Regions from separate parts of the Sphingomonas sp. DMC6 genome, predicted to be linked through region 4. Evidence: predicted binding sites of a transcription regulator. Region 4 holds the regulator's gene; each other region holds the start of a gene.

Region 1 (7,837 bases), 240 kb from region 4:
GTAGGGAAGATTGCCGGAATGGCTGAGCATATCGGCGACCTGCTCGTACAAATCTCGGAAAAACAGGTTTTGCCGCTTGCCATCACGACGTGTGTCAGCGGGGATCAGGCGGATTGCTGTCGGCGCCATACGCCATGCCGGCGCTTCATAACCGACATTGACCCGTCGAACGAACTGATGGGCCTCGGCAGCCTTCAGCAATGTCTCGATCAGTTCGTCATATTCTTTCGCCGGAACCTGTTCATTGTTCCAAAGCTTGGGATGGCGCAGGGCTTTGCCGAGCTTGCTCTGGCGACCAGCCCGCAGAATCAAGGCTGCTTCAGAGGCACGGATGGTGCCGCTTCGGGGCGGCGAAATCATCAGGAAACCGCACTCCCGCAGCGTGTTTTCCTCCTCCCTGTCGATAGCCCAGGGAAGCCGGAGGCGGTTGCGTGATACTTCGGCCGATTGCTTCACCTTGCCACGGTCAAGAGCGTCCGTCGCAACCGCGAGACCCTGCCGCATTTGATCGAACAGGATTTCGAACAAATGACGCCTCTGGGCTGGCGTTGCGGATGCCAGGCGCGGATTGCTGGCAAACTCTTCATCGTCGGCAATCAGATCATCCAGTCCCGGGAAGTGAGCCGTGATCAGGCCGACTTCTTCCAGATTTGGATTTGTATAACGCCACCCTCTGCGCAAATCTGCCCAAAGCCGGTGAGCCAAAACTTCGGACAGAGCCTCTTGGGCCTCTTGCCGGTTCTGGTAGCCCTTGGCGTTCGGATCGAGCATCCATTCGCCGAGCCGGTCCTTGTCGTCGAGGTCGAAGCCCAAGGCCAACCGCACGGCCTCACCAAACTTGTCTGCCTTTAGCCCTTGAGGCCCAGCATTCCTGACCGCTCGCAGGATCGCTGCGCGCAGAAGGGTGACAAAGATAAAGTCATTGAAGTGACCTGCCTGAAGCGCTGCATCTTGCCGGTTGTCGGTGAAGCCCAGCAATTTGCGGGTATGCGGGTCGAGCGACCCATCCCGCTCCATCCATGCCAAAATGGTGGCAACGATCAGTGTCGTAGCCGAACTTCGTCCTTCAGCGGACAGGCCGGCCAGCTTGTTGATTTCACGCGCTTGTGACGCTGGTTGATGACCGCATTCCGGGCAGAAGCGGTACTTTCCGGAAAAAAACCACGCCGGGATGCCCTCGTCGCCAAAGCTGCCGTCGGGACGCACCATGACAAGGCGCCCTTCATGCTTTCCGCGATGCGCAGACTTCAGGCGGACCTCACCGCTCGCCGTAGGCTCCAGCCATTCGTCAGGATAGTCATCTGGACTACCCGCAAACCGGAAACCTGCGTTGACCGCAGGCACCAGATAACCCGTTTCTGTGCCATCAGGCTCTGCCTCGTCGCGGGCAGCTTCATCGATCGAGCGAGCAATGACGCGATGCGCGCCATCAGCATTTGTGATGGACACGCTATGGTGTTCCTGACCGCATTCACGGCAGAAGAACAATGGGTAGAGCCGGGCCTCAGGATCATCAGGATGAAACTTCTGTCCCTCGAGACTGACCCGGCGCTGTGCGGACGGTTCCAGTGTCGAATAGGCCTGACCCGCACCGGAGATAAAACGGTGAAGTTTGAACGCAAGAAAGGCCCTTGAAGACGTCCCTCCACGCTCACTCTCGGGCTTGCCCATCATGGCGAGCATGTCGGCTATCGCGCGACTGCAATCCTCTTCGGGCGCGCCCGTCTGAAGGCTCAGCGCTTGCGCTGCAGTGGTAAGGGTCATCGGCTTTCGGCGCCGCAGCTTCTCGGCGTCGTCAAGACCAACCTGAGTCTCGATCCAGCACGCCAGCGGATGAAGTGTGAGATCAGCATCCGTGAGATTGCCGGCAAGCGGCTGCAGCACAGCCTGGCGAAGCTGTTCTCCGAGCGTTTCTGCCTTGATTGCGGGAGATGTGGCGCGCGCGAGACTTTCATCGATGATACTACCAATACCGATGGACTGCCCAAACAGCTTGGTCGCAACTTCGGCAACCGCTGCCGCTCTCTCGGCTTCGTCGGGCGAACTCGACATCGTGGCCGACGTGCCGATACAAATCAGATCCTTGGATGGCGTAAGGCGCTGTTTTACCCGCCGAACCAGCATTGCGACATCGGCACCTTGCCGGCCACGGTAGGTATGAAGTTCATCGAGAACGAGGAAATCGAGGTTCTGGGCATTGTCTATGACCGCCCGATCAAGGCGCTCCTGCCGGGTCATCAGCAGTTCGAGCATCATGAAGTTTGTCAGCAGGATATCGGGCTTGTCCCGTGATATCTGCTGACGCTCTTCGTCCGTTTCCTGGCCGGTATAGCGCGCGACGGAAGGACGCAGGTGTGCTGGCAAACCGGCATCATCAACAAATTTACGGATCTCTCCGAGCTGCGAATTTGCCAATGCATTCATCGGATAAATGATGATCGCCTTGGTACGCGGCGCTTCTCCGGCCTGCTTCGCCCGGACGATTGCATCAACGATCGGCACGAAAAAGCACAGAGATTTACCCGAACCCGTTCCGGTCGTGACAACGAAGCTCTCACGGTTCCGGGCCTTCGCAACGGCCCGCTCCTGATGGCGGTGTAGGCGGATCGGTGTTCGATCTGGTCCAGCGGCGAAGATCGACGCCAGCTCTGGCGCAACGTCACCCGATACGACCAGTTCGTCGATCGATTTTCCAGCTTCAAATCGTGGATTGATCGTGATCAGCGGGTCGGGCCAGAAACGGCCCTGCTCATAGATGGACCGCACCTGCTGATCGATTTCTGGCGCACGAATGGCAGAGAAAGAACGGGCGAAGGAAGCGTATCGGTCAACGAGCGCTTTATCGAGTTCGAAGATGTTCACGCCCTTTGATCCTCCACAGAATCTCGATTTTGCAAAACGATCTGCTGGTCTTGGGGACGTCGCGCGGCGGGGTCCGTGTCTAATCCGAGCCGCTTAAGTGCGTAGTAAAGCATTGCCCGCCGGACAGATATGGTCGTCACCCCATTTTCCATACCGTAGTCGAGCTCGATCGCCTTGCGCTGACCAGCACTCAGTTCGGGATGTGGCACAATCTGGAGATCAACCTGCTCTTCCCAATCGCTATCGACCGAAGACCGCGCATCAGCAGGCTTTGATGCGCGGGTATCGGTAATTCGCGAGAGAATAAAGTCCTTGAAGGCGCTGCTACGTGGGCAGTGCGCGCGAGCATGCCATCTGAACCCGTCAAACACCAAGGCATGGGGTTCGATCCACCGCCAAGCTGGCTCGGGCGATGACATGGATTGATAGAAAACTTCGATCGCCTCGTGCCGCTTGATCGCCGTCACCATCGCCCGCAAGATGTTGGGCGAGACACCTCGAGCAGGCGTCGGAGCGCAGGCAAAGCTTGGCAAACCCCCGATCCAACTGTCCTCGGCGGCAATGATGCCATCCGAAAGCGATCTGAGCTGAGAGAGATACTGGGCTGCGTCTGGCTGGTGGAACACGGGGCTGAAGGACGAGCTACGCACATACGTCCTGGCGCTCTTGTCGTAGACCATGTTTGCTTCGGCTAGGCCGAGATATCTGTTCAGATCCGTCGATGCCTGATTGATCGAAACGCCGAAAACTTCGATCAGGTCACTCCGGTTGACGTGGCCCTCCCAGAAGAGCCTGAATTCAATGAATTCGAGGCGGCTCTCAACCCCGCGCCGCAATCCCGATTCGCTCTCCATGCCCCGATCCCCCAAGAAACTGGGCTAAACCAGTTTCTGTATGGGTAAGCGTAGTGGATGCTTGATGTTGAGGCAACGAGATTCGGAAATCTCCTCGCCTTTCTGTTTTGTCGACCTACCGGCGGCTAACCATCTCTGAGCTCGCAAGAAATTCCGAAACTTTCTGGCAGGTTTTGCGGCGTGGCCTGCGCCCGTCCCTTAGGTCCTGAACGAAACGGGGATCAGCTACAACATGACGGCCGAAGGTGCTCGGCGACGTCCGGGTTTGCACCAGATATTCCTCGATCTGCTCCAGAAGCTCCATCACCGTAGACTCGCTTTACCCTTGCGTTCTTGTTATGTTCTTACTAGGAAGGCTTCCTAGAGTCTAGGATCGATTTTCCTAGGCGCCCGCGATAGGACTGGCAGTCATGGACGACGCACGAAGAGCCCTGGACGAGTTGATCCAGCAACGAGGAGTAAACTATTCCTCGGTTTCGCGCCTGCTGGGGCGCAATGCCGCCTACATCCAGCAGTACATCCGGCGCGGCAGCCCGCGGCAGCTGGACGAGCAGGATCGCTCGGTTCTGGCGCGATTTTTCGGGGTCGATGAGAAAATTCTCGGTGCCCCCGCCCGTCGTTCAGGTCCGGTCGTCGAACTGGTCCATGTGCCTTTGCTCAATGTCGAGGCATCAGCCGGCCACGGCGCGCTCGCGGAGATGGAAGCCAAATCAGCACAATTCGGCTTCGACGAGAAGTGGCTACGCCGGCTGACCGCGAGCAAGGCATCGAGCCTGTCGATCATCGCCGTGCATGGCGACTCCATGGAGCCCACTCTTCATGATGGCGACGAAGTGATGGTCGATCTCGGGGACGGCCAGGCGCGCCTGAGAGACGGGATCTATGTCCTGCGGATGGACGACATGCTGAGCGTCAAGCGGATTGCCCTCGAACCGCAGGGCAAGCGCGCTTCGGTTCTGAGCGACAACCCGGCCTATCCGAGCTGGCGCGGTCTCGAGAAGCGGACGCTCAATATCGTCGGGCGGGTTCTCTGGTTCGGACGAGCACTCTAAGGGAGCCATATGATACTCGCCTTGCTTGCTGCCTCCATCGTCGCCTCCGGACAGCCATTCACCTGCACACCGACCCACGTCTGGGATGGTGACGGTCCGGTCTGGTGCGCGGAAGGTCCTCACCTTCGGATCGCCGGCATCGCTGCGCGGGAAATGGACGGCACCTGCCGGACCAATCAGCCCTGCCCCGCTGCCTCGGCGATTGAGGCGCGCGATGCGCTGGTACAGCTGATGGGCGGCGCGCGCGGAACGATCTCGACCGGTCATGTGGTCGTAAGGGGGCCGCGACTGACATGCCGCTCCGAGGGGGGCGCAGGCGGAAACAGGACCGCTGCCTGGTGCCGCCTGCCGTCAGGCGCAGATCTGTCATGCGCCATGATCAAGACCGGCACTGTCCTGCGCTGGGATCGCTACTGGAAAGGCCCGGCTTGCCGGTGAGCAGCACCACGCATCTGACCGGCATCGTCGAGCGGGCAGCGAACGGACCGGTGCTACGCACCGATGGTGGCGGGACCTGGAAACTCGACAACACCCGCCAGGTACGCAAATTTTTCGGCTCTCGCGTCGAAGTGGTCGGGGAGCGTTCGGGGTTCAACGGGTTTACCTGCGAACAGATATGGCTAGCCGGCCAGCCTCGTCCGAAAGCATTCAAACTCCGCATCGAATTCCTTCTTGCCGCGGGCTTCGTCGCCTACGGCCTCTACGCGACAGTTAGCGCGGTCGTGAGCGCGCTAAGCTGATGCTAAGCGATTGGGAACTATGGGCCTGCGCCAATCACGTCCTGCAAACCCACGGTGACAAGGCGCCCCTTCATGTCGCCGAACAGATTGGCGCGCTTGCGCTCGCGGGTGATGCCGCGGGAATTCAGACCTGGCAGGCTATAGCTGCGCGGATCGTCCAGCTGACTTCAGAAAGTGCTGACCGGCCGCTCCAATAAGCGGCCACCGCCACACTGCCTCACTCACCCGATCGGCGACAGATCGCCGGGAAAGAGACAGGATTGCGCGCCTGCGCCGCCATGGCTGTCGCTTTCGATGGTGAAGCCGCGCATGCGTTCGACCAGATGATGAGCAAGATCGACCCTAGCGCTGCGTTGGGCGCGTGGATCATCGGCATTGAGACGCAAGAGCGTGTGCTCCGGCGCAACGGCCAGTGCGACTTCGAGATGCGTAAGGAGGATTTCGTCGGAGATTCGGGGCATGGGACAATGAGAACAAATAAAGAACTTCTCGTCAACCGGTAGAGTGCGGACGCATGGGGACAGCAGGTCGCTAGATGCCAATCTCGAAGGGCTTCGTGATCGACCGGTCAAGCTCTGGCGGCTTGCGTTCCGGTGCAAGATCGACACGATCTTTGGCCTGCCCTTTTGACGCAGCGTCGCGGAGGAGATCGACCGTTTCCAGAGCCGAGCGCTTCATACCGGCATTGCGCTCGACCGCGACTTCAAGCTTGCCAGCATTGTCGACATAGAGGGTGAGGCCATCGCGCAGCCGTGTGATCGTGACCAGAAACGTCTGCTGGTTGGCCAGATTGCGCTCGCGGCTGTCCATGACCGCAATGCCGCGATCGGAGGTCAGCCCCTGCGCCATATGGGCATTGAGCGCATAGGCGAGATCGAGACGGCGGAGCATCGGGTCGCCCTGCTCCAGCCTGTGCTCTGCGCCCAAGGATGTCTTCACCACGACAGCCTCTTTGTCGACTGCGACAATCCGGGCCTGGTCGGCATTAAGCAGGCCGCGCTGGTGATCGGTCTCTGTCCACCGGATTTTGTCGCCGGTGTAAATGTCGAGGGCGCGGACTTCGAATAAGCGCAGCGGATCCTGTTCACCTTGCGGCCTTATCCGACCGGGACGAAACTCGAACTGCCGGCCACGCTCGTTCTCCAACGTGACCCGCTCGCGAGGCACATCAGTTCCGACCACCCGGTACTCGCCTGCTGCAAGGCCTTGGCTGCGCTGACGCCGCGCGACCTCGACCACCATGCCGGGGGCATAGGTGCTCGCGTATCGCAGCTCTTCGCGGGTGACATTGACGCGCGACAGGGTCTGGAGCCGCATGGTTTCAGGACCGAGCTCGCCGCTCGCTTTAAGGCCCGTCTGCACCGCATCGTTCACCGCACTGCGCAGGTTTCGGCCTGAAGCATAGATCGCGGTTGCCTCGCGCGCCGCTGACGAGAGCGACAACCAAGCGGCGGCGGCTTCGACAGCAGCATCGTTCCCCGCCTCGATCACCTGGGGTGCGAGATGGCGCATGGCGTCCTCAATGCGCCCTTCTTGCGCTGCCTGTTGGGCTTCACGCAGGCCTTCGCTGCGCGCGCGAAGATTGGTGCTCATCACCGCAGTCTCGATCCCGGCCTGCTGCATCATATCGAACGGCTTGCCGGCATCTACGGCACCCAACTGCTTGCGGTCGCCGATGCTGGCAAAGCGGCCGAGTTCGAGCAGGTTGGCGAGGCGCACCAGCTTTTCCTTGTCGGCATTGCCGACCATAGATGCTTCGTCGAGCAGCACGACACTGCCGCGCATATCGGCCCGAGCCTCGGCGAGGCGGTCCGCATCGGCCCCTTCGAGAAGATCGCGGTGCCGCGCGAGAAACCGCGACACCGTCATCGAGGGAATACCCGTATCGCGTTCAAGCATCTGGACCAGCGTGTTTTGCACCGCGAGCCCGAGCACGGCCCTGCCCTCCTCACGCAGAATGTCCGCAACGGGCTTGAGGACCGTGCTCTTGCCTGCCCCGGCAACGCCCTGGATGGCGACGATGCGGTTGTTCGACCCAAGCAGCAGGCGCCCCGCCCCTTCCTGTCCGGCGTTCAAGGTGAGCCCGTACTTGATCTGGGAGAGTGCCTGCAGGCGGGGCCCGGCAAGGTCGGGAGAGACAATCGCCGGAGCGCCGCCGCGCCCGCTTTCGACGCCGGCGATGATGCGCTGCTCCAGACTGACGGCTTCGCGGGTGGTCAGCAGGTCCCGGTCTGCGCCCCTGCCCTTCTCCAGATATCCTTGGCGGAGCAGTTGATCGACGCGATGCTCGACCGCGGCAAGCGATGTAGGGAGCGCAAAGCCAAGTGCG
Region 2 (7,837 bases), on a different contig from region 4:
GCAGCGCATCGGCCTCGGCGGGCTCGAAACCCGCGCCGACAATGGCGACCTTCATCGCCTGTTCCTGGAACAGCGGCACGCCGAAGGTCTTCTCCAACACGTCGCGCAGTTCCTCGCTCGGATACTCGACGGCTTCCTTCTTCTCACGCCGGCGCAGATAAGGGTGAACCATGTCTCCCTGGATCGGTCCCGGCCGCACGATCGCGACCTGGATGACGAGGTCATAGAATTCCCGTGGCTTCAGCCGCGGCAGCATCGACATCTGCGCCCGGCTCTCGATCTGGAAGGTGCCGAGCGTGTCGGCCTTCTGGATCATGGCGAACGTTGCTGGATCGTCCTCCTGCATCGCGTCCGATGCGAGCGTCAGCTTCACGCCTTTGTGCTGCTCGAGCAGGTCGAACGCCAGCCGCATGCAGCCGAGCATGCCGAGCCCGAGAATGTCGACCTTCATCAGGCCGAGCTCCTCGATATCGTCCTTCTCCCATTCGATCACCCGCCGCTCGACCATCGCCGCCGGTTCGATCGGCACGATCTCGTCGAGATTGGCCTGGGCCAGCACGAAGCCGCCGGGATGCTGCGAGCGGTGGCGCGGGGTGCCGATCAGCTGGCGGGCGAGGTCGAGCGTCAGCGCCAGCCGCGGCTCGCTGGGGTCGAGGTTGAGCGCGGCGGCATCGGCCTCGCCCACCCCTTCGTTCGACCAGCCCCAGACCTGCCCCGCCAGCCCGGCGGTGACGTCCTCGGGCAGCCCCAGCGCCTTGCCGACCTCGCGCACCGCGCCGCGCGTGCGGTAGCGGCTGACCACGGCCGTCAGTGCCGCATGGCGCGCGCCATAAGTCTCGTAGATCCACTGGATCACTTCCTCGCGCCGTTCATGCTCGAAATCGACGTCTATATCAGGGGGCTCGTCGCGATCCTCGGAAATGAACCGCTCGAACAGCAATTTGTGCTTCACTGGATCGATCGAGGTGATGCCGAGCAGGAAGCAGATCAGCGAATTGGCCGCGCTACCCCGCCCCTGGCAGAGAATCTCCTGCGCGCGGGCGAAGCGGACGATCGAATGGACGGTGAGGAAATAAGGGGCGTAGCCAAAGCGGTCGACCAGCCGCAGCTCCTTCTCCAGCAGCTCGGCATATTCCAGAGGCGGTCCCTCGGGGAATTTCGCGGCGAGCGCGTCACGGGCGAGCTTGGCCAGCGCTTCCTGCGGGCTGCGGCCGGACATCACCACTTCGTCCGGATAGCGATAGAGCTTGCCCAGCTCGCGCGGATTGAAGCTGCAGCGCTCGACCACCGCCTCCACCGCGTGCAGCGCCTCGGGCCAGGCGGCGAAGCGGCGCGCCATTTCATGCGGGGGCTTCAGGTGCCGGTCGGCGCTGCGGGCGCGGCGAAAGCCGAGATCGTCGACCGTGGTGGTGTGGCGGATTGCGGTCATCACGTCGTGCAGCATCCGCCGGTCGGGATGATGGTAGAGCACGTCGCCGGTGGCGAGCGGGGTCAGGCCATGCGCAGCTGCGGCCTGCGCCAGGCCGTGCAGCCGCACCGCCTCCTGCGGCCGGCGATGGCGGGTGAGCGCGACATGGCCCCGCTCCCCGAAAACGTCCGCCATCCAGCGCAGCGCCGCCGGGTCGCCCAGGTCCGCCATGCCGGGGACGAGTGCCGCGACCAGACCATCCGCATGCCCCGCCACATCCTCCCAATGGAGGAAGCATTGCCCCTTCTCGCCATGCTGCGCATCCGCCCGCGCCTTGCCGATGCTGAGCAGCCGGGTCAGCCGCGACCAGGCGGCGAGATCCTCGGGCCAGACCAGCACGCCGCTGCCGTCGGTCAGATCGAGCCGGCAGCCGGTGACCAGCCGCACGCCGGTCTGCTCCGCCGCCACCAGCCCGCGCACGATGCCCCCGACACTGTTGTGATCGGTGATGCCCAGCGCCGGCATGCCGTACGCCGCCGCGGCTTCGAACAGCTCGGAAGGGGCGGAGGCGCCGCGCAGGAAGGAATAATGGCTGGTGACCTGGAGCTCGCTGTACATGGACACCTCACCCGAACAGGCCGTGCAGATACCAGCTGAGGTCGCCGGTCACTGCGCGTTCGCCATCGCCCTTGCGGAACAGCCAGTAGCGGCGGCCGCGTTCGTCCTCGACGCGGAAATAGTCACGCGTGGCATGGGTCTCGGCGGCACGCTTCCACCATTCGCCATGGATGCGCTCGGGCCCGTCGGCGCGGACCACCTCGTGCCGCTCGCCCCGCCAGGTGAAACGGCGCGGTGGCTGGTCGGGCAGCTCGGCCAGGACATGGTCGATCCGCTCGGGCCGGCGGAGCAGGCGGATCGGGCGCGGCCAGTCCGGATGCCAGGGCGGCAGCGGCGCGTGGCGATCGAGCTGGCGGACATCGTCGGCCTTCATCCCCGGCGCTGCGCGCTCGGGTGGATCGAGGGGCGGCAGTGCAGCAGCCGAACGCTCGGGCACGTCGCTTTCCACCGGCCGCATCTGCCACAGCCGCGCCATGCCGATTCGCGTCGCCAGCGTGTCGATCAGCGGCGCGAGATCGGGCACGGTTTCGGCATCGAGCCGCTCGTCGACCGGCAGTGCGCCCAGCGGTTCGCTGCGCAGCAAATACAGCGTCATGGCGTCGAGGCCATAACCGGGCTCGATCTGGTCGATGCGGCGGGCGAGCAGGCGGAGGAGATGCGCCGGATCGCGGCTGGCGCGGGCGAGGCCGATGCCGATCCGCTGCGGTACCCCGTCCACCCGATCAGCGACCAGCCCGATGCGGCGGGCACCTTGCCCGGCTTCCGCCAGCGCCTCGGCGAAACGGCGGACCAGATCGCCCAGCCAATGGGCAATCGCCTCGGGGGTGGCGATCGGCTCGGCGAAGCGCTGGGTGACGGCAACCGGCTCGGGCGGCGTGACGGGGGTAATCGGCTCGGCGATTCGGCCCAGCGCCTGGTCGAGCCGTGCGGCGATCGTCGTGCCGAAGCGGCGGACCAGCGGCGCGCGGGGAAGCGCGGCGAGCTGCCCGATATTATCGATGCCCAGCCGGTGGAGCAGCGCGATTGCATCCGCGTCCAGCCGCAATGCCTCGACCGGCAGTGGAGCAAGCCAGTCTCCATGGTCGCGGGGCGGGCAGATCAGCAATGGCTCGGGGCGAAAGCGGGCGAACGCCCATGCGGCGCCGGCGGTGTCAGCGACGGCGATTCGGCTTGCGACCCCCAGCCGTTCAAGCAGGGCGTGCAGCCGGCGCAGCATCGCAGCCTCGCCGCCATGGAGATGGGCGACGCCGGTCAGGTCGAGAAACAGCATGTCGTCGCCGGCAATGGTGACGCTGGGTGACCATCGCCGGGCGAGGCTGTGCGCCAGCCGGTTGAGATCGGCGCGGTCGCCTTGCGGATCGGCAGGGTCGATGCGGAGACCGGGCACCATTGCCTGTGCCTGAGTGACTGCCATACCGACGCGGATGCCCGCCGCAATGGCGGCCGGGCAGGCGGCGGCGACTTCGCTGCGACTGCCGGTGCGGCGGGAGAGGATGCGGGGGGTATCGGCTCCACCCGCCGACACCGGGGTATGACTCCTGTGCCCCTCCCGTCCCCTATCGTCATCCCCGCGAAGGCGGGGATCCATTGTCTCATCGGTGGAAGACGGAGCCGCACCGCCACGGCAAATGGATCCCCGCCTTCGCGGGGATGTCGGTGTAGAAGGAGTGGCCACGGACGGCGAAACCGGGCGCCTTGTCAACGCCAGCCGCACGGGGTCACCCGCCATCGCGCCGCCCTCGTCGGGTCGCATCCGCTTGAAGGCATGGTCCGCCGCTTCGCTGCGCCGGCCGAGCTCGCGCATCGGCGGCCGCTGGTGCGGCGGCAGCGCCGCGATGGCGGCATCGCGTGCAGCCCGCGCCCAGCGCGCGCCCGGCCGCCACCCGCCGCCGCGCTGGACGGAGCAGGCGGCATCCTGTTCGGCGGTGGCGAGCGCGTGGAGAGATGCTAGACGCTCGTAGTTTTCCCCCATCCCCTCCCGCTTGCGGGAGGGGATGGGGGAGGGGATTGCTACAGTTTTATCCCCCCTCTCCACGTCAGCCCCTCCCCTAGCTCCTCCCGCAAGCGGAAGGGGAACGAGCGCTGCATCGTCCGTACTATATGCGTTCTGGTGCGCCCGCTCAGGCGGCAGCGCGCGCGGCTCGGCCCGCCGCACGCGGTCGAGCGACCAATGGGGCAGGAAGAGCGCAGCGACCCGTTGCATCGCAGGCCTCCACCAAGAGTTGGAACGATTCCCCCCCACGTTGCCGCGCCAGCGACAACTCCCAGCGCAGCCGGCCGATGCCCTCCACCGGGAGCGGTGCCGAGGGTGCACAGCCCACCCGCCAGCGTGTAACCGCTGCCGACGGCGCGCCCAAAGGATCGCTGCCCTCGCGTGCATGACGCTTGAGCAGCAGCGCGATGGTGCGGCCCCCTTCCGCTACCAATTGCAGCCGCCGCGTGGCGGGCATGGCGACGCGCTTCACTTCGCCGATCACTGCGCCCAGGCCGCGATGTCGCAGCCCTTCCTCCATGATCGCGAGCAGTTCGTCGTCGTCGCGCGCTTCGGCATAGATGACGCGTTTGGGGTCAAGCCCCACCTGCGCCAGTCCGGGGGCGAACAGGTCGCGGCGGCGCACTACCCACAGCACCGGACCCCAACAGCGTGCGGCAATGCCGCCCAGGAAGGTGGTGGCGGCGCAATCGTCGGTCAGGTCGGGGGTGGCGCCCGCGATCTCGTGCAGCGCATCGAGCCGCAGGCCGCCATCCGCCAGCCGCGAATCGAGCCGCTCCAGCCCGAATGGCAGCACTGGGCGCCGCCGGAATCCGGTGCCGTCGATGGCGCTGAGCATTGCGCGCAACTGGTCGAGAGTGGCAGGATCGGGCACGGCGACTCGTTCGGGGTTGATGACAGGTCCGACTCGTTCGTTCCTATTTTGTTCCAATCTCGTCGCGAGTCAATCGGACTCCGAAGGTCAAATTTTTAGGCCAGTCCTGCTGCCCCATCTCGACAGAGGCTTTGAAATTTTATAACAGAGTCGCGCAATTCGAGTTCGTGCGTTGTCCGTGGCGACACGGCCGTTTTTGATGGAGAGACCATGACGGTGGACGCCCCGCGCGCCAACCTGCCGCCGCTATCGCTGCATGTGCCCGAACCGCGATTCCGCCCCGGCGATGAAGCCGATTTCAGCGATCTGTCGATACCCCCTGCGGGTGCCGCGCGCCGGCCCGACAGCGCCGAAAAGGCAGAGCAGTTCCACGACCTCGCTTATGGCCTGATCCGCGTACTCGACGATTCGGGGAACGCCGTTGGCCCTTGGGATCCGCGGCTGGATGCAGAGGCGAAGCGCAAAATGCTGCGCAGCATGGCGCTGACCCGCGCCTTCGACGAGCGGATGTTTCGCGCCCAGCGCCAGGGCAAGACCAGCTTCTATATGAAGTCGACCGGCGAGGAGGCAGTGTCGGTCTCGGCTGCCCTTGCCCTAGCCGGCGACGACATGTGCTTCCCCAGCTATCGCCAGCAGGGCATCCTGATCACGCGGGGCTATCCGCTGATCGACATGATGAACCAGATCTATTCGAACAAGGGCGATCCGCTGCAGGGCCGGCAGTTGCCGATCATGTATTCGTCGAAGGAAACGGGTTTTTTCTCGATCTCCGGCAACCTCGCCACGCAATATCCGCAGGCGGTGGGCTGGGCGATGGCGAGCGCTGCGCGCGGCGACACCCGCATCGCCGCCACCTGGTGCGGCGAGGGCTCGACCGCCGAAGGCGACTTCCATTCGGCGCTGACCTTCGCCACCGTCTATCGCGCGCCGGTGATCTTTAATGTGGTCAACAACCAATGGGCGATCTCGAGCTTCTCCGGCTTCGCCGGTGCCGAGGCGACCACCTTTGCGGCACGGGCAATCGGCTATGGCATCGCGGGCCTGCGCGTCGACGGCAACGATGCGCTGGCGGTCTATGCGGCGACGGAGTGGGCGGCCGAGCGCGCGCGGACCAATCAGGGGCCGACGCTGATCGAGCATTTCACCTACCGCGCCGAAGGCCATTCGACCTCGGACGATCCCAGCGCCTATCGCTCGGCCGGCGAGCCCAATGCCTGGCCGCTCGGTGATCCGATCCGGCGGCTGAAGGACCACCTGATCGGCCTCGGCGAATGGGATGAGGAACGCCAGGCGGCGATGGACCTTGAGCTCGCCGAAACGGTGAAGGCCGCACAGAAGGAGGCCGAAAAGAACGGCATCCTTGGCCACGGCATGCACCAGCCGTTCGAAACCATGTTCGAGGGCGTCTTCGAGGAGATGCCCTGGCACTTGAAGGAACAGAGCGACCAGATGATCGCCGAGCGCAAGGCGGCTGGCATATGAACGGCTTGGACATCCAACACATCACCCTCACCCTTCCCATCGCTGCGCGATGGGCCCCTTCCCTCTCCTACCGGGAAAGGGAGGGAGCGCCGAAGGCGCGGAAGGGTGAGGGTGCCCGCGCCCTGCTCCCCGGAGGTGCAGCATGAGCACCACTACCCGTATGAACATGATCCAGGCGATCAATTCCGCCATGGACGTGATGATGGAACGCGACCCCAATGTGGTCGTGATGGGCGAGGATGTCGGCTATTTCGGCGGCGTGTTCCGCGCGACCGCCGGGCTCCAGGCCAAATATGGCAAGACCCGCGCCTTCGACACGCCGATCACCGAAATCGGTATTGTCGGCGTGGCGATCGGCATGGGCGCCTATGGCCTCAGGCCCGTGCCCGAGATTCAGTTCGCCGACTATATCTACCCGGCGCTCGACCAGCTCGTCTCCGAAGCCGCCCGGCTGCGCTACCGCTCCAACGGCGATTTCACCGCGCCGATTACGGTGCGATCGCCCTATGGCGGCGGCATCTTCGGCGGGCAGACGCACAGCCAGTCGCCCGAGGGCATCTTCACCCATGTCTCCGGCATCAAGACGGTGATCCCGTCGACGCCCTATGACGCCAAGGGCCTGCTGATCGCCGCGATCGAGGACAACGACCCTGTCCTCTTCCTCGAGCCCAAGCGCATCTATAACGGTCCGTTCGACGGCCATTATGATCGCCCGGCCAGGAACTGGACCGCGCATCCGGCGAGCGAAGTGCCCGAGGGTTATTACCGCGTCGAACTCGGCAAGGCCGCGACCGTGCGGACAGGCGAGGCGGTGACGATCCTCTGCTACGGCACGATGGTGCATGTCGTCGCGAGCACGATCGAGGAACTGGGCGTAGACGCCGAGATCATCGACCTCCGCACGCTGGTGCCGCTCGACATCGAGGCGATCGAAGCCTCGGTCAAGAAGACAGGCCGTTGCATGATCGTCCATGAGGCGACGCGCACCTCCGGCTTTGGTGCCGAGCTTTCCGCCTTGGTGCAGGAGCGCTGCTTCTACCATCTCGAAGCGCCGATCGCCCGCGTCACCGGCTTCGACACGCCCTATCCCCATAGCCTCGAATGGGCCTATTTCCCGGGTCCGGTGCGGATCCGCGAGGCGCTCAACAAACTCCTCAAGGACTGACGCCCATGGCTCGTTTTACCTTTCGTCTGCCGGACATCGGCGAAGGCATTGCCGAGGCAGAGATCGTAGCCTGGCACGTGAAGATCGGCGACCGGGTCGAAGAGGACCAGCAGGTCGCCGACATGATGACCGACAAGGCCACGGTGGAGATGGAATCGCCCGTCTCCGGCGTGGTGGTCGAGCTCGCCGGCGAAGTGGGTGACCAGGTGCCGATTGGATCGGCGTTGATGGTGATCGAGGTCGAAGGTGAGGCGGAGACGCCGGTCGAGGAACAGGTCGAGGCCGAAAATCCGGGTG
Region 3 (7,837 bases), 290 kb from region 4:
GTTTCGGCGATCAGCGGCGTCAGCCCGCCACCCAGGATGCCGCCCAGGTTGAACGTCACCGACACGCCGGTATAGCGCACGCGCGCGGGGAAGAGGCTCGGCAGCCAGCCCCCCAGCGGGCCATAGACGAAGCCCATCACGAACAGACCGGCGGCAAGCCACACGAACACCGTGCCCAGCGCGCCCGGCACCAGCAGCCACGGCATCGCGACGCCCAGCGGAATCATCGCGATACAGCCAAGCGCCAGCGCCAGCCCCGGCCCCCGCCGGTCTGCCAGCCAGCCGGCCAGCCCGATGCCGAGCGCCATGAACAGGATCGCCGCCAGTTCGACGCCCAGAAACGCCTCGCGCGGATAGTGCAGGCTCTTGGTACCGAAGCCGATCGCGAACAGCGTCGCGACATAGAAGAGCGCGAAGCACGCGATCGTGCCCAGCGTGCCGGCAATCGTCGGCCCCAGATGGTGGCGAACCAGTTCGCCCAGCGGCACCTGCGGCGAGTGGCCCTGTTCGACCACTTCCTTGAATGCCGGCGTCTCGGCGATCCGCAGCCGAACCCACAGGCCCAGCCCCACCAGCACCGCGCTGGCGATGAAGGGAAGCCGCCATCCCCAATCGCGAAAGGCAGCGTCGTCGAGGAACGTGCCCAGAATCAGGAACAGGCCATTGGCGGCGATAAAGCCGACCGGCGCGCCGAGCGGCGGAAAGCTGCCATAGCGATAGGCCCAGCCCTTGGGCGCATATTCCACGGCGAGCAGGCTCGCCCCGCCCCATTCGCCGCCCAGGCCGAAGCCCTGTCCGAACCGCAACAGGCACAGCAGCAGCGGCGCCAACCAGCCAATCAGCGCATGGGTGGGCAGACAGCCGATCAGTACCGTCGAAAGCCCCATCAGCATCAGCGAGGCGACGAGCGTTGACTTGCGCCCCAGCCGATCGCCGAAATGGCCGAACACCAGTCCGCCCAGCGGTCGCGCGAAGAACGCCACGCTGAAGCTGGCATAGGCCGCCACCTGTTGCAGCCAAGGTTCCTGCGCGGGAAAGAACAGCGGACCGAACACCAGCGCCGTCGCGGTGGCGTAAATATAGAAGTCGTAGAATTCGACCGACGTGCCAATCAGGCTCGCGAACAGGATGCGCCGGTGCGATGCGGCGGGTGCTGTGTTCATGCGTCTTCCTCCCCGCCCCCTACCTCGGCCCAGCGCGTGCGCGGGTCAAGCGCGCGCTTTTGCGGGGGTAAGCGAGAAAGGCGCGCCATCGTTCAGCGAGCGGTCACCTTTGTTTCGGTAGCGAGCTCCTGCACTCGCTGCACCGGATTTAGGGAGACGGATAATGCGCGAATCGCCTGTGAAGCGTCTGGTCTACGCAACCCTGTTCGCCGCTTCGGCTGGCCTGCTGGTTGCCTGCTACAACCCCGTAGACCATTTGAAAGCCAATCTGCGCGCCGATACGCAGGGCGTGGGGCAAAGCCTCCACCTGGCGGTGCGCGACCTGCAACGCGAAAGCGTCAGTCTGTAGCATGGAAGGCGGGGCCGACGGCCCCGCCGTCTCGCTCAGTGGAGCCCGAAGGTGCGGACCGCAGTGAGCATCAGCCAGTAAAGGCTGCCCGACAGCAGCATCGCCGCCGGCAACGTCATCAGCCACGCCAGCGCCATATTGCGAATCGTCCGCGCCTGCAGCCCCGCACCGCTGCCCACCGACGCACCCGCAACACCCGAAGACAGGATGTGCGTCGTCGATACCGGTACGCCGAGATGGTCTGCACCCATGATCGTCGCGGCAGCGACGATTTCGGCGGCGGCGCCCATGCCATAGGTCATGTGCTGCTTGCCGATCTTCTCGCCGACGGTGACGACGATGCGCTTCCAGCCAATCATCGTCCCGAGGCCGAGCGCGATCGCGACGACGATCTTCACCCATAGCGGGATGAAGCGCGTGCCGGTTTCCAGCCCGTTCTGATAGGCCTTCACCACCTTCAGCTCCTCGGGCTTGAAACCGTCGGGCTTCTTGGTCGCGAGCTTGGTGGTGTCGAGCACCAGATACATATCGTTGCGAACGTTCGAGGTCGCGCGCGCCGGCACCTTGCTCAGCGAGCCATAGCCCGAGACGCGCTCGACGAGGTTCTTCGACAGGGTTTCCAGCGCGGCATAGACCTTGGTGCCTTCCGCCTTGCGGTGCTGCAGCGCGTCCGTCAGCGTCGCGCGTGCATCGACCGGAGTCATGTTCAGCCCGCCGCTGCGCGCGTCGAACACGGCGGTCGCCGCCTGCGAAGTCTGCACGAAGGCGGCGGTAGCGCTCGCCGGCAGCGTGCGGTTGAGCGCATAGGCGGTAGGGGCGCAGCCGATCAGGATCAGCATGATGAGCCCCATGCCCTTCTGACCGTCATTCGAACCGTGGAAGAACGAAACGGCGGTACAGGTGCCGATCAGCAGCGCGCGAATGCCGCGCGGCGGCGGCGCATTGCCGGCGGGCGCCTGAAACAGCTGCGGCCGCTTCATGAATAGCACGCGCATCAACAGGATCAGCAGCAGCGCGCCCGCAAAGCCCATCAGCGGGCTCCAGAACAGCGCCGAGAAAACCTTCATCGCCTGGCTCCAGTCGACCCCGGCGGTGCCGCCGCGCGACCCGCTGAGGATGAGCTGGTTGGCGAAACCGACGCCAAGCACCGAACCGATCAGCGCATGGCTCGACGAATTGGGCAGCCCGACATACCAGGTCGCGAGATTCCAGAGCACCGCCGCCAGCAGCAGCGAGAAGATCATCGCAAAACCGGCGGAGGAGCCGACGTTCAGGATCAGATCGACCGGCAGCAGCGTGATGATCGAATAGGCGACGGCGCCGCTCGACACCATGACGCCCAGGAAATTGAAGAAGCCCGACCACACCACCGCCAGCTGGGCCGGCATGGAATTGGTGTAGATTACCGTGGCGACGGCGTTCGCGGTATCGTGGAAGCCGTTCACGAACTCGAAGCCAAGCGCGATGACCAGCGCCAGCCCCAGAAACGCGAACACGCCCAGCGCAAGCTGTTCGCCCGCCTCCCGGGTATCTACAAAGATGCTCCAGCCGGCAAAGGCCAGCCCGCCGACCAGAAGGAGGCCGAACAGCAACCGTGCAACGGGATGCGTCTTTTCAGAGAATCGGGGACTTCGCGGCGATTCCGCCTGCGAACCTTGTTCCATTGCGAGCGTCGCCATGATGTTAGCGCCTCTGGCTGTAGCTTGTGACAGGATGATGACGGTTTGGTGACGCGGAATACATAGATGTCAGCGAAGGCATTCGGTGTGCGTAATTCGCACGAGCTTTCCGCTGGCATCCTTCTCCTCATGCCGGCCTGCCTGACAGGCCGGCGCCCGCGCATGGTCCGCCTCCCGCCACGCCACAAAGGCTGCGACGATGGCGAGCGTAAGCACCGCCGCGAGCCGCACCTTGAGCCGGCGAGATTGGTTCGGGTTTGTCATCGGGATTTCCTGCGGCGCCTCTTACCCATGGCGGGCGCATCGCGCAATCGAGGACTTGGGCGGCTCGTCGCAGCGCGGCAACGCTTGCCGCGCACCGCTTCGTTCCCTAGTTGTTCGCGGATGTCGCATCCCACGCCCTTACCGGACGCGCCCTATCTTTCGGGCCTGAACGAACCGCAGCGCGAAGCCGTGCTCACCACCGACGGCCCGGTGCTGGTGCTGGCCGGCGCGGGAACCGGCAAGACGGCGGCGCTCACCGCAAGGCTGGCGCATCTGCTCTGGACGCGGCGCGCCTATCCCTCTGAAATCTTGGCCGTAACCTTCACCAACCGGGCTGCGCGCGAGATGAAGGAGCGCGTCGGCCGCCTGGTCGGCGAAGCGGTAGAGGGCATGCCGTGGCTGGGCACCTTCCACGCGATCGGCGCCAAGATGCTGCGCCGCCATGCCGAACTGGTCGGGCTGCAGAATAATTTCACCATTCTCGACACCGACGACCAGTTGCGTCTGCTCAAGCAGCTGATCGTCGCCAACGAGCTCGACGAAAAGCGCTGGCCTGCGCGCCAGCTTGCCGGGCTGATCGACGGCTGGAAGAATCGCGGTCTTACCCCCGCTGATCTCGATGCGGGCGAATCCGAAGCCTATGCCAACGGGCGCGGCCAGTCGCTCTATGCGCAATATCAGGAGCGGTTGCGGCTGCTGAACGCCTGTGATTTTGGCGATCTGCTGCTCCACATGCTGACAATCCTCAAGACCGATCGCGAGGTGCTGGCGCAGTATCAGCAGCGGTTCCGGTACATCATGGTCGACGAGTATCAGGATACCAACGCCGTCCAGTATCTGTGGCTGCGGCTGCTAGCCCAGGAGCGCAAGAACATCTGCTGCGTGGGCGATGACGACCAGTCGATCTACAGCTGGCGCGGCGCGCAGGTGGAAAATATCCTGAAGTTCGAGAAGGACTTCCCCGGCGCGCGGGTGATCCGGCTGGAACAGAATTACCGCTCCACCCCGCACATCCTGGGCGCGGCCTCCGGCGTGATCGCCAACAATGGCGGACGGCTCGGCAAGACGCTGTGGACCGAAAAGGATGTCGGCGAAAAGGTGAAGGTGCTCGGCGTCTGGGACGGCCCCGAGGAGGCCCGCCGCGTCGGCGACGAGATCGAGGCGCTGCAGCGCGGCGGCCTCAGCCTCGATGCCACCGCGATCCTCGTCCGCGCCCAGCACCAGACCCGCGAGTTCGAAGACCGCTTCATCGCGATCGGCCTGCCCTACCGCATCATTGGCGGCTTCCGCTTCTATGAGCGGCAGGAAATCCGCGATGCACTCGCCTATCTGCGCGTCGTCGCCCAGCCGGCCGACGATCTTGCGTTCGAGCGCATCGTCAATGTCCCCAAGCGCGGCCTCGGCGACAAAGCGCTGGCCAAGGTCCACCAGTTCGCCCGCGCACAGGACATTCCGCTCACGACCGCAGCCGCACGCATTCTCGATACCGACGAGCTCACCCCGCAGGCACGCCGCGCGCTCGGCAATCTGGTCGGCGACATGGCGCGCTGGCGGAGCATGGGGAACGACCTGCAGCACCCCGATCTCGCCCGCATCATCCTCGACGAGAGCGGCTATACTGCGATGTGGCAGGCCGACCGCACCGCCGAGGCAGCCGGGCGGCTCGAAAACCTGAACGAACTCGTCCGGGCGATGGAGGAGTATGAAAGCCTCTCCGCCTTCCTCGAACATGTCAGCCTGGTCATGGACAATGAGGCGAGTGCGGAGGAGCCCAAGGTCACCATCATGACCATCCACGCCGCCAAGGGGCTGGAGTTCGACACTGTCTTCCTCGCCGGCTGGGAAGAAGGCATTTTCCCTTCGCAGCGCGCGCTGGACGAAGGCGGCCTCGCCAGTCTGGAGGAAGAGCGGCGGCTCGCCTATGTCGCGATCACGCGCGCGCGGCGGCAGGCGACGATCCTCCATGCCGCCAATCGCCGCATCTACGGGCAATGGACTTCCAGCCTGCCAAGCCGCTTCATCGCCGAGCTGCCGCCCGAGCATGTCGAATCGGAAAACAGCATGAGCGGCGGCGAAAGCCTGTGGCGCGCCAACTGGAGCGAACGCAGCGATCCCTTTGCAGATACGTCACGCGGCACCGGCCGCGGCCCCGGCTGGCAACGCGCCGCCGGTGTCGACCCGAAGAATCCGGGCGGCGGTTTCGCGGCGCGTACGTTCAGTCGCGAGCCCGCGCGGGTGTTGGAAAGCCGCGCTTCGGCGGTCAGCTTCGGCGCCAAGCCGCGTGCCGATCTGGCGATCGGCATGCGCGTGTTCCACCAGAAGTTCGGCTATGGCACGATTGCCGAAATCGAAGGCAACAAGCTGGAGATCGATTTCGAACAGGCCGGCCGCAAGCGCGTGATGGACAGTTTCGTCTCGACCGAGTGAGCGGTTATTCCTGTGCGCCGGGTTCGACCTGCATCAGCGTGACGCCGGCATATTTGTCCAGCTCGGGATCGAAGAGGTCACTGATGTCGAACGGGCGCTCCAGCACCGTCACGTCCCTCAGCCCGTCGACCTTGAACGTCGCAATCTTCGGCTCGCGCGGCAGCATGCCTTCACGGGAAACGATCGCCGCGTCGGCGTAGAGTGATTCGTTGCGCGTATAGAGAATGTGCGGCGCGACGATCATGCGCGTACGGTTGTAGGTGATCGACAGGCAAAGCTGCCGAACGATCCCTTCGAGCACGAAGGGCGTGTTATTTACGGGTTCTTCAGGCACGGCAGCACGAGCGTTCATCTGACCAATATGATGCCAATGTTGCATCGCAGCAACCACAAAGCGCAAGCATCATGGTGCGTTTCCCTCCCCCGATCGTTGCACTATCAGCTTCGTTCAGCCGGGCTTCACGCGCAAGACTGGAAGAAGCGCGTGTTTCCGGCGATAGCATCGCCACCGTCCGCAAAGGAGAACCGCATGAAACATTTGCTCGCCCTCGCCGCCTTCGCTGCGGCCGGGCTGTCGGTCGCCGCGCCGGCATCGGCGCAGAATTTCTCGACGCCGGATCAGGAGCGCGCCCGCTTCGAAGCGGCACGCGACCGGTTCGACCGCGAATATCGCCTGTTCCAGCAGGCCTCGGAGCGCTACGCCCAGTATAGCGACTGGCTGGCGCACGCCCCGCCCCCGCCGCCCCGTTTCGACAGCCGCGACGAAGGCGATTATGATCCCGCGCGCTATTATCGCCCGGGCGACAGCGAGCGCGTGCTCGGCCCGAACGACCGCGTCTATCGCGGGCAGGACGGCCGCTATTATTGCAAGCGCCCTGACGGCACGACCGGCCTGATCGTCGGCGCAGCAGCCGGTGGCCTGTTCGGCAACGTCATCTCCAGCCGTCATTCGAGCACGGTCGGCACGCTGCTGGGCGCCATCGCCGGCGGCGCGCTCGGTGCCTCGATCGACAAGAACAACCAGATGAACAACCAGGACGTGCGCTGCCGCTGATCCCGGTATCGGGTGCCCGTGCAAAATTGCGCGGGCACCCCTTGCACACTGATTTTCCTGCCCTAGATTGAAGAATGCGGGACCGGGCCCCTCTGGCGGCGGCTTCACCTGAAGCCCCGTGATGTCGGACCGCATCGAGTGCGCTCGGTGCAGGTTCGGTGACTGTCCCAAACCACCCCCACCGCCGGGCAACTCGATCGATGCAACCATCGATAGGAAGAGGCCTATGAAAACGCTTGTCGAACGACTGATCGCCACCCACCGCAAGCTGGAGCGGGAGTTGCGCGCCGAATGCGCGCGCCGCCTGCCCGACGCCTTTCGCGTAATGCAGCTCAAGCGGCATAAGCTGGCGGTGAAGGATCGGCTCTACCAGCACATGCCCGAACCGGCAGCGCGGCTCGCGCTGGCCCGATCGGCGCGCTGACGCGCAAGCCATGGCCGTCGCGCCTTTCAAAAGACGCGGCGGCCTCTGGCCTTCAATGCCAGAACAACAGGATCAGCAGAATCACAGGGATCGGAATCCCCAATAACCACAACAGGATACCCTTGCCCATCGGCTCTCTCCAGCGAATCGATTTCGCATCCGGAAGAACCCGGCAGACACTGTTACGGTTCCGGCTGGGAACCGAGGCGAAGCTGGTGCACTAAGCGCGGCATGATTCCCAACGGCCTGCCGCTTTCCCGCCGCATCTACGCCATCGCGGCTATTTCCTTCGGCACCGCACTAGTGGTGATCGACGGCGCTATTGCCACGGTCGCACTTCCCACCATCGCTCGCGACCTGCACGTCGAGCCCTCCGCCGCAGTGGCGGTGGTGACGGTGTACCAGCTCGTGCTGGTCATGCTGCTGCTGCCCTTTTCGGGCCTCGGCAGCCGGATCGGGCTCAAACGCCTCTATCAG
Region 4 (7,837 bases):
CAGCGGCGACCGCGCCGTGCTCGTCTCCACGCGCAACATCTCGCAGGGCGGCGTCGGCGTGGAGGGCAGGTTCTCGCTGGCCGAGGACGACGCGGTCCAGCTCATCTTCGACGGCCTGCGCCCCATGGCCGGGCATGTCCGCTGGGTGCGCGACGCGAGCGCGGGCATCGCCTTTGCCGAGGAACTGGGCTGGCAGACCTTGCTTCCCTGGCTGCGCGAACTGCAATCACTGGCGGGTGCGAGCGCGCAGGCCGACGGCGAACTGCTGATCCCCGACAAGGGGGCGATCCGCCTGGACGCCGCGGCGCGCGTGCGCGAAGGCGTTCGCTGGTGGAATGTCCGGGTGCGGGCGCTGACCCAATATCTGGTCGAATTCGAGGCGCGGCATGCCTTTGCATCGGGCGCGCAGCTATGGATCGCCCTGCCCGGCATCGGCGGCGGTCCCGCCCGCGTCGTCGAAACCGGCCAGAACCGCGCACTGTGCGAATTCCGCCTGCCGCTGCGGCCCGACGACTTGCGCAGCGTGTCCGGCGGCAACCGGGCAGGCTGAAACGCTTGCACGCCCCGGCGTGCCGGGCCAAGGCACCGGCATGACGCCGCTTCTTCCTATTGCCAAGGCTCAGGCGCGCCTGCTGGCGCTGGGCACGCCCGCCGCCGCCCAACAGGTACCGATCGCGGAAGCGGCCGGGCGGTGGTTCGCCGGGGATGTCGTCGCGCTGCGCACCCAGCCCTCGGCCGATCTCTCGGCGATGGACGGCTATGCCCTGCGCTTCGCCGACCTGCGCGGACCGTTGCGGGTGATTGGCGAAAGTGCGGCGGGACGCGGCTTTGCCGGCAGCGTCGGGCCGGGGGAAGCCGTGCGGATCTTCACCGGTGCGCCGCTTCCTGCCGGGACCGATACCGTGCTGGTGCAGGAAGAGGCTGCGCGCGAGGGCGACCGTCTGCTGCTGGCCGGCGAAGGCCCCGCGACGCGCGGCCGGAACGTGCGCCGGCGCGGGCTGGATTTCTCGGAAGGCGAGCGGCTGATCGCGGCGGGAGAGCGCGTGACGGCGGCACGGCTCGCGCTCGCTGCGGCGGCGGGCCACGCGACATTGCCGGTACGCGCGCCCGTGCGGGTGGCGATCGCCTCAACCGGCGACGAGCTGGTGCCGCCGGGCGAACCGGTCGGGCCGGCACAACTGCCCGAATCGAACAGGGCGATGCTCGCCGCCTTGCTGGCCGACCTGCCGGTGACGATCATCGACCTGGGCATTCTCCCCGATGACGTCGCGCAGCTCACGCGCAGCTTCGCCAGCGTCGATGCCGATATTCTCGTCACCACCGGCGGTGCCTCGGTGGGCGATCACGATCTGGTCCGCCCCGCGCTGGAAGCGGCCGGCGCCGTCATCGATTTCTGGCGAATCGCGCTGCGCCCGGGCAAACCGATGATGGCGGGCCGTCGCGGACTGACCGTTGTAGTAGGTCTGCCGGGCAATCCGGTTTCGGTTTTCGTCACCGCGCTGCTGTTCGTCCGGCCGCTGATCGCGCATATCGCCGGCGCGGCCGATCCCTTCCCGCGCACCCGTCTGGCCGTGCTCGGCGAAGACCTGCCCGCCAATGGCGACCGCACCGATTATCTGCGTGCCGAACTGGTCGACGGGCGGGTCCGTGCCTCGACGATCCAGGACAGTTCGATGCTGCGGACTCTGGCTCGAAGCAACTGCCTGATCGTCCGCGAAGCCGGTGCAGGCCCTGCAAAAACAGGCGACTCCGTGGAAATCCTCGACATCGCTTGACACGGGCCCGGAACATTGCATAAACGTTCCCAGTCTGTTCTAGACCCGGAGGATTGGATGCTCACGCGCAAGCAGCACGAGCTGATCTGCTTCATCGCCGATCGCCTGAACGAAACGGGCGTTTCGCCCTCGTTCGAGGAGATGAAGGAGGCGCTGGACCTTAAGTCCAAGTCAGGTGTGCACCGCCTGATCAGCGCACTGGAGGAACGCGAGTTCATCCGTCGCCTGCCGAACCGCGCGCGCGCCCTCGAAGTGCTGCGCATGCCGGAACGGGGTGAGCGCAAGCCCGCGCCCAAGCCGAAGGTCAGCGCTCCTGCCGCACCGGCGGCGACCGTGCCTGCGCCGGCGAACGACGTGGTGGAAATTCCGCTGCACGGTCGTATCGCCGCCGGTACGCCGATCGAGGCACTCGAAGGCTCGACCATGCTGCCGGTTCCCGCCGCGCTTCTGGGCTCGGGCGAGCATTATGCGCTGGAAGTCGCGGGCGACTCAATGGTCGAAGCCGGTATCCTCGATGGCGACTATGCACTGATCCGCCGCACCGAAACCGCCCGCGAGGGCGAGATCGTCGTCGCGTTGATCGACGATGCGGAGGCGACGCTCAAATATTTCCGCAAGGAAGGGTCGATGGTCCGGCTCGATCCAGCCAACCGCGACTATTCCCCGCAGCGCTACCGCCCTGACCAGATCCGCGTGCAGGGACGCCTGGCCGGATTGTTGCGGCGATACTGACGAGCGGGCGGGACGCTGGGCAACGATCGTCACTTTTGCGGGGACGATCGCTGCAGTTCCGCTTCAAAATCCGCACGCGCTTCCTCGACGCGCCGGTGTAATTCGCCGGGATCGACAAAAGCCTCGGGATTTCCGGCGAGAAGTTTTGCCCGCTTTGCGTCGAAATCGAATTGCGAAGGGTGATAGCTCAGATAGACGTCCGCCTGCATCGCGCCGAGCTTGGCGAAGGTGGCGCGGAAATCGGCCGGTGCAGCGTCATAGCCATGACCGGGCGTCAGCGGCTGGTCGGCAACGGTGAGGCTGCAGGCGAACAATACCGTCAGGCTGTCGCCGCCCGAGGGGACTTCCAGCGTGAAGCTGGTGCACCCTTTGGTGTGACCGGGCGTGAGGTGCGCTACCAGCGTGTTGGTGCCCAGGCGAATTTCCTGCCCGTCGGCAAGAACGCCGTCGACTTTCACGGGTGGCGCAGTGATGGAAATATCGGGACGATAGTCCGATCGACCAAGCTCCAGCGCCGGTACCTCGGCAGCGCTTGCCAGCAACCGCGCGCCAGTCCTGCGCTTCAGCTCGGCGAGGCCGCCCGCATGGTCCCAATGCGCGTGGTTGATCAGCAAAATCTTCACGTCGCTCAGCTTGAAGCCGAGCTTCTCGATGTTCGCAGCAATCAGCGGCGCGCTTTCGGGCATGCCACCGTCGATCAGGATATGCCCCTGCGGGCTCGTGATGAGATAGGCGGCGATGCCCGCGGTGCCGACATAATGGACATTGCCCAGAATGCGGAAGGGCGCCACGGGCTGGTTCCATTCGGCTCGTGTCTTCGCCCAGTCGGTCTGCGCCTCGGCCGCAGGCGCAACTGTCAGCGCGATCGCGAGCATCATTGTGCGGATCATCGTCTTTCCTCTCCTTTCCCCGCGAATGGCGGCTGCACCGTCGGCGGGTCAAGCCAAGGTTGTCGCCCTTCCCCGCGAACGGTCCGAACGGTGCCGTCGGCAAGGCGGATCGCGACGCCGCCGCTTTGGGCCAGCGTGGTGCGGTCGAGCCGCAGCCAGCGCGGATGGCACGCGCGCGGCAGCCTGCGTTCGCTGATTACCAGATCGCTCGTTCCGCATAGCGCGACCATGTCGGCCCAGCGCAGCGGATAGGCGCTGCGTGTGGCGGCAATGCGCCACCGCCGACCGCCGCGCGTCAGATCCACGACGCAGGCATCCTGGCTGCACCGCGCCTCAGGACGGCCATCGAGCAGGTCGAGCCCGGCTTCCTCCACTCCTGCATTCTCCCCCAGCGCCGCACGGGTGAAGTCGCCGGTGCGGTCCCGCAATAGCGCGAGCCGCCCGTCGTCCGTGCGCACGGCGACATGGCGGCCGTCGCCGGTCACCAGTAGATCAGGCGCCGGCGTGAGCAGCGTCCATAACGCACCCAGAAAAATCGCCGCAAACCCGGCGATCCGCACCCCTGTGCGCCACAAACCCAGCCACAAGCCGCCGGCCACGATTAGGGCGAAGGCGCCCGTCGGCATCGCGGGCAATGCGGCCACTGCGCCGGGCGCATCACCAACCGCATGGGCGAGCCATAACAGCAGGTCGAGAGCCCGCGCGGTCAGCCACCACAAAGGCGCCCCCAGCCCCGCAATGTCGAGCAGCAAAGCACCTGCCTCCAGCGGCATCACGACAAAGGTGGTCAGCGGAATGGCGATGATATTGGCGACAGCACCGTACAGCCCGGCCTTGTGAAAATGGAACAGGCCTATCGGCATCAGCACCAGTTCGACGAGCAAGCCGGTGAGTAGCAGCGACACGGCCCCCCGCGCCGTGGCAGCGACACGCGATTCTTCCCGCGCTTCGAACCAGCCGCGCATATGGGGGCTTTCGTGCAACGCGATGATCGCCGCCACTGCAGCGAAACTCAGCTGGAAGCTGGGGCCAGCCAACGCCTCCGGCCAGCAGCAAAGCACCACCACCGCCCCCGCCGCGACCAGACGCAGCGTTACGGCCTCGCGCCCCAGGGTGAGCGCCGCGAGCACGAGCAGCGATGCGACGCAGGATCGTATTGTCGGCACCTGTCCGCCGGTCAGCCAAGTATAGCCGATCGCAGCAATCGCGCCCGCTCCGGCTGCGATCAGCGGCAATCGCACGCGGAGTGCCAGCCAAGGGCTGAGCGCGAGCAGTCGAAGGACCAGCAGCATCGCGGCACCGGTTGCAGCGGTGACATGCAGACCGCTGACGGAAAGCAGATGCGCCAGGCCGGCCCGGCGCATCGCATCCGAGTCGGACTGCGTGATGGCGCCTTCGTCTCCGGTCGCGAGCGCACTGGCGATACCGCCCGAGCTCCCCGGCAGCCGCGCCTGAATATGGGCCGTGAGCGCCGCGCGCAGATCCGCCGCCGCGCCTGCAGCCGGCCTTTCGACCTTGACCGAGCCGATCGCCTTGCCGCTGGCGCCGATCCCCGCAAACCACGCAGTCAGTCGGAAATCATAGGCTCCCGGCACGGATGGCCCCGGTGGCGGCACCAGCCGCGCCCGCAGCGAGAGTTGCGCACCGGTGGCGATACCGGAAACGCGATCGGTATCGGCGATATTCAGGCGGATATGTGCCGGCAGGTCGGGTCGACTGACCGGCGCCAGCAACAGCCGCGTCGATTCGCGCGCCGGCAGCGGCTCGACCCGTTCGACGGTTGCCGCAAATTGCGCGACTGCCGGCCTTGCCAGTACCGGCGCGGACACCGACTCGGCTCGCCACCAGATAAGGAGACACCCGGCCGCCATTGCGAGGCCGGTAACGAGCAACACGCGCCCTGCCCGTCCGGCAAGCACCGCGCCCAGCCCCGCTATCCCGATCGCGGCGCAGAGAAATGCTGCCCACCGGGGCGCATCCGGTAACAGGAACCAGGCCGAAATTCCCGCCCCCAGCGCCACGGGTATCCAGAGCACGAGTTGGCTGCGCTCCGCTTCCAGCCAGCGCTCTATGGATGCGTGCCCCTTGGGGAATCGCCACCCTGCCCCCATTTGAAGGCCAGAGTACCCCGTGCTAGGGCCCGCGGCGGCTGAACTGGCCATCGATACAACAGACTGGGAGCATGCGCGCTTGAGCGCAACATCAGATACCACCGGCGCCAAGCCCGTCGTCACCCGCTTCGCCCCTTCGCCGACCGGCTTTCTGCACATCGGCGGTGCCCGTACGGCGCTGTTCAACCTGCTGTTCGCGCGGCACCATGGCGGCAAGTTCCTGCTGCGCATCGAAGATACCGATCGCGCGCGCTCGACTCAGCCGGCGATCGACGCGATCCTCGACGGGCTGCGCTGGCTTGGGCTGGACTGGGATGGCGATGCCGTGTTCCAGTTCGCCCGTGCCGCCCGCCATGCCGAAGTCGCGCAGGCGATGCTGGAAAAGGGTGCGGCCTATCGCTGCTACCTGACGCAGGACGAGCTGGCGGCGATGCGCGCTGAAGCGGAGGCGGCGAAAAAGCCGCTGCGCATCCGCTCGCCGTGGCGCGACCGCAACGACGGCGACCCTGCCGTGCCGCACGTCATCCGGCTGAAGGCCCCGACCGAGGGCGCGGTGACGATCCGCGACCACGTTCAGGGTGAAGTGACCGTGCAGAACGCCGAGATCGACGATCTCGTCCTGCTGCGCTCGGATGGCACGCCCACCTATATGCTGGCCGTGGTGGTTGACGATAACGACATGGGCGTCACCCACATTATCCGCGGGGATGACCATCTCAACAATGCGTTCCGGCAATTGCCGATCTATCGCGCAATGGGCTGGGACGAGCCGGAATATGCGCACATCCCGCTGATCCACGGTGCCGATGGGGCCAAGCTGTCGAAGCGTCACGGCGCGCTGGGCGTCGATGCCTATCGCGACGAACTCGGCCTGCTGCCCGAAGCGGTCTCCAACTATCTGCTCCGGCTCGGCTGGGGCCATGGCGATGACGAGATCATCAGCCGCGAACAGGCGATAGAATGGTTCGATCTGGCGGGTGTCGGCAAGTCACCGTCCCGGTTCGACCTGAAGAAGCTCGAAAACCTGAACGGCCATTATATCCGCCAGTCCGACGATGGCCGCCTCGCCGATCTCGTGGCCCCGCGCATGGGCCTTCCGCTCAGCGACTCGCAGCGCGAACTTTTGCATCGCAGCATGGCCGCATTGAAGCCCCGCGCCGCAAATCTCCTTGAGTTGGCGGATGGGGCCGCGTTTCTGTTTCGCACCCGCCCACTCGAAATGGACGAAGGCGCCGCAGCTCTGCTAGAGGGCGAGGCACGTGCCTTGCTGGCTCGGGTTCACACCGCGCTTGACGGATTGAAAGCCTGGGATACGGAGGCGCTCGAAGCGGCGGTACGCACCGTCGCCGATGATGCGGGCGTGAAGCTTGGTGGGTTGGCGCAACCGTTACGCGCCGCGCTTACCGGGCGGCGCACCTCGCCAGGCATATTCGACGTTCTGGTTCTGCTGGGACGCGAGGAAAGCCTGGCCCGCATTGCAGACCAGTTACGCGAACCCGCTTGATAAGAGGGTCGAAGGAAAGGACGACGTTCAATGAGCGATACCGCCAAGCTGCAGATTTCCGGCAAGGAAGTCGAATTTCCGGTCCTGTCGGGCAGCACCGGCCCGGATGTCGTCGACATCCGCAAGCTGTATGCGCAGACCGGCGCCTTCACCTACGATCCCGGGTTCACCTCGACCGCTAGCTGCGAGTCGGGCCTGACCTTCATCGACGGTGACGAAGGCGTACTCCTGCATCGCGGCTATCCGATCGGCCAGCTCGCCGAGCATTCGAGCTTCATGGAAGTTTCGTACCTGCTGCTGAACGGCGAACTGCCCAGCCAGGACGAGCTGTCGAAGTTCGAAAACACGATCACCCGCCACACCATGCTGCACGAGCAGCTGGCGACCTTCTATCGCGGTTTCCGCCGCGACGCGCACCCGATGGCAGTGATGTGCGGCGTGGTCGGTGCGCTTTCGGCCTTCTACCACGATTCGACCGACATCACCGATCCGCAGCAGCGCATGATTGCGTCGCACCGCCTGATCGCCAAGATGCCGACCATCGCGGCGATGGCGTACAAGTACAGCGTGGGCCAGCCGTTCCTCTATCCGAAGAACGACCTGAGCTACACCGGCAACTTCCTGCGTATGACCTTCGGCGTTCCGGCCGAGGAATATGTGGTGAACCCGGTGGTGGAAAAGGCGCTCGATCGCATCTTCATCCTCCATGCCGATCACGAGCAGAACGCCTCGACCTCGACGGTGCGTCTTGCCGGTTCGTCGGGCGCCAATCCGTTCGCCTGCATCGCCGCAGGCATCGCCTGTCTGTGGGGCCCGGCGCATGGC

What was found. Region 4 encodes LexA, which represses DNA repair genes until DNA is damaged. Its sites were predicted from a motif close to GTTCCNCNCTTGTTCT; they were not measured.
Region 1: the regulator LexA is predicted to act here: its motif matches at 4,041-4,056, upstream of ACT53M_RS03130 (S24 family peptidase).
Region 2: the regulator LexA is predicted to act here: its motif matches at 4,933-4,948, upstream of ACT53M_RS08660 (ImuA family protein).
Region 3: the regulator LexA is predicted to act here: its motif matches at 3,557-3,572, upstream of ACT53M_RS03390 (ATP-dependent helicase).

What each region holds. Positions count from the first base shown of each region.
Region 1 covers NZ_JBQUYT010000001.1:705,280-713,116, forward strand. The annotation lists gene ACT53M_RS03120 (DEAD/DEAH box helicase) at 1-2,862, opposite strand, end outside; gene ACT53M_RS03125 (BrxR family helix-turn-helix transcriptional regulator) at 2,859-3,716, opposite strand; gene ACT53M_RS03130 (S24 family peptidase) at 4,127-4,768, shown strand; gene ACT53M_RS03135 (thermonuclease family protein) at 4,781-5,206, shown strand; gene ACT53M_RS03140 (DUF5818 domain-containing protein) at 5,203-5,508, shown strand; gene ACT53M_RS03145 (DUF6961 family protein) at 5,508-5,705, shown strand; gene ACT53M_RS03150 (hypothetical protein) at 5,730-5,969, opposite strand; gene mobF (MobF family relaxase) at 6,040-7,837, opposite strand, start outside.
Region 2 covers NZ_JBQUYT010000003.1:287,555-295,391, reverse strand. The annotation lists gene ACT53M_RS08675 (error-prone DNA polymerase) at 1-2,026, opposite strand, end outside; gene ACT53M_RS08670 (Y-family DNA polymerase) at 2,034-3,551, opposite strand; gene ACT53M_RS08665 (hypothetical protein) at 3,694-3,987, shown strand; gene ACT53M_RS08660 (ImuA family protein) at 4,147-4,857, opposite strand; gene ACT53M_RS08655 (thiamine pyrophosphate-dependent enzyme) at 5,104-6,375, shown strand; gene ACT53M_RS08650 (alpha-ketoacid dehydrogenase subunit beta) at 6,536-7,540, shown strand; gene ACT53M_RS08645 (dihydrolipoamide acetyltransferase family protein) at 7,546-7,837, shown strand, end outside.
Region 3 covers NZ_JBQUYT010000001.1:755,518-763,354, forward strand. The annotation lists gene ACT53M_RS03370 (MFS transporter) at 1-1,163, opposite strand, end outside; gene ACT53M_RS03375 (hypothetical protein) at 1,327-1,512, shown strand; gene ACT53M_RS03380 (inorganic phosphate transporter) at 1,548-3,191, opposite strand; gene ACT53M_RS03385 (hypothetical protein) at 3,261-3,455, opposite strand; gene ACT53M_RS03390 (ATP-dependent helicase) at 3,576-5,882, shown strand; gene ACT53M_RS03395 (hypothetical protein) at 5,887-6,234, opposite strand; gene ACT53M_RS03400 (glycine zipper 2TM domain-containing protein) at 6,412-6,936, shown strand; gene ACT53M_RS03405 (DUF465 domain-containing protein) at 7,163-7,360, shown strand; gene ACT53M_RS03410 (MFS transporter) at 7,592-7,837, shown strand, end outside.
Region 4 covers NZ_JBQUYT010000001.1:466,937-474,773, forward strand. The annotation lists gene ACT53M_RS01985 (PilZ domain-containing protein) at 1-550, shown strand, start outside; gene ACT53M_RS01990 (molybdopterin molybdotransferase MoeA) at 591-1,775, shown strand; gene lexA (transcriptional repressor LexA) at 1,833-2,507, shown strand; gene bla (subclass B3 metallo-beta-lactamase) at 2,537-3,397, opposite strand; gene ACT53M_RS02005 (ComEC/Rec2 family competence protein) at 3,394-5,508, opposite strand; gene gltX (glutamate--tRNA ligase) at 5,588-7,012, shown strand; gene ACT53M_RS02015 (citrate synthase) at 7,043-7,837, shown strand, end outside.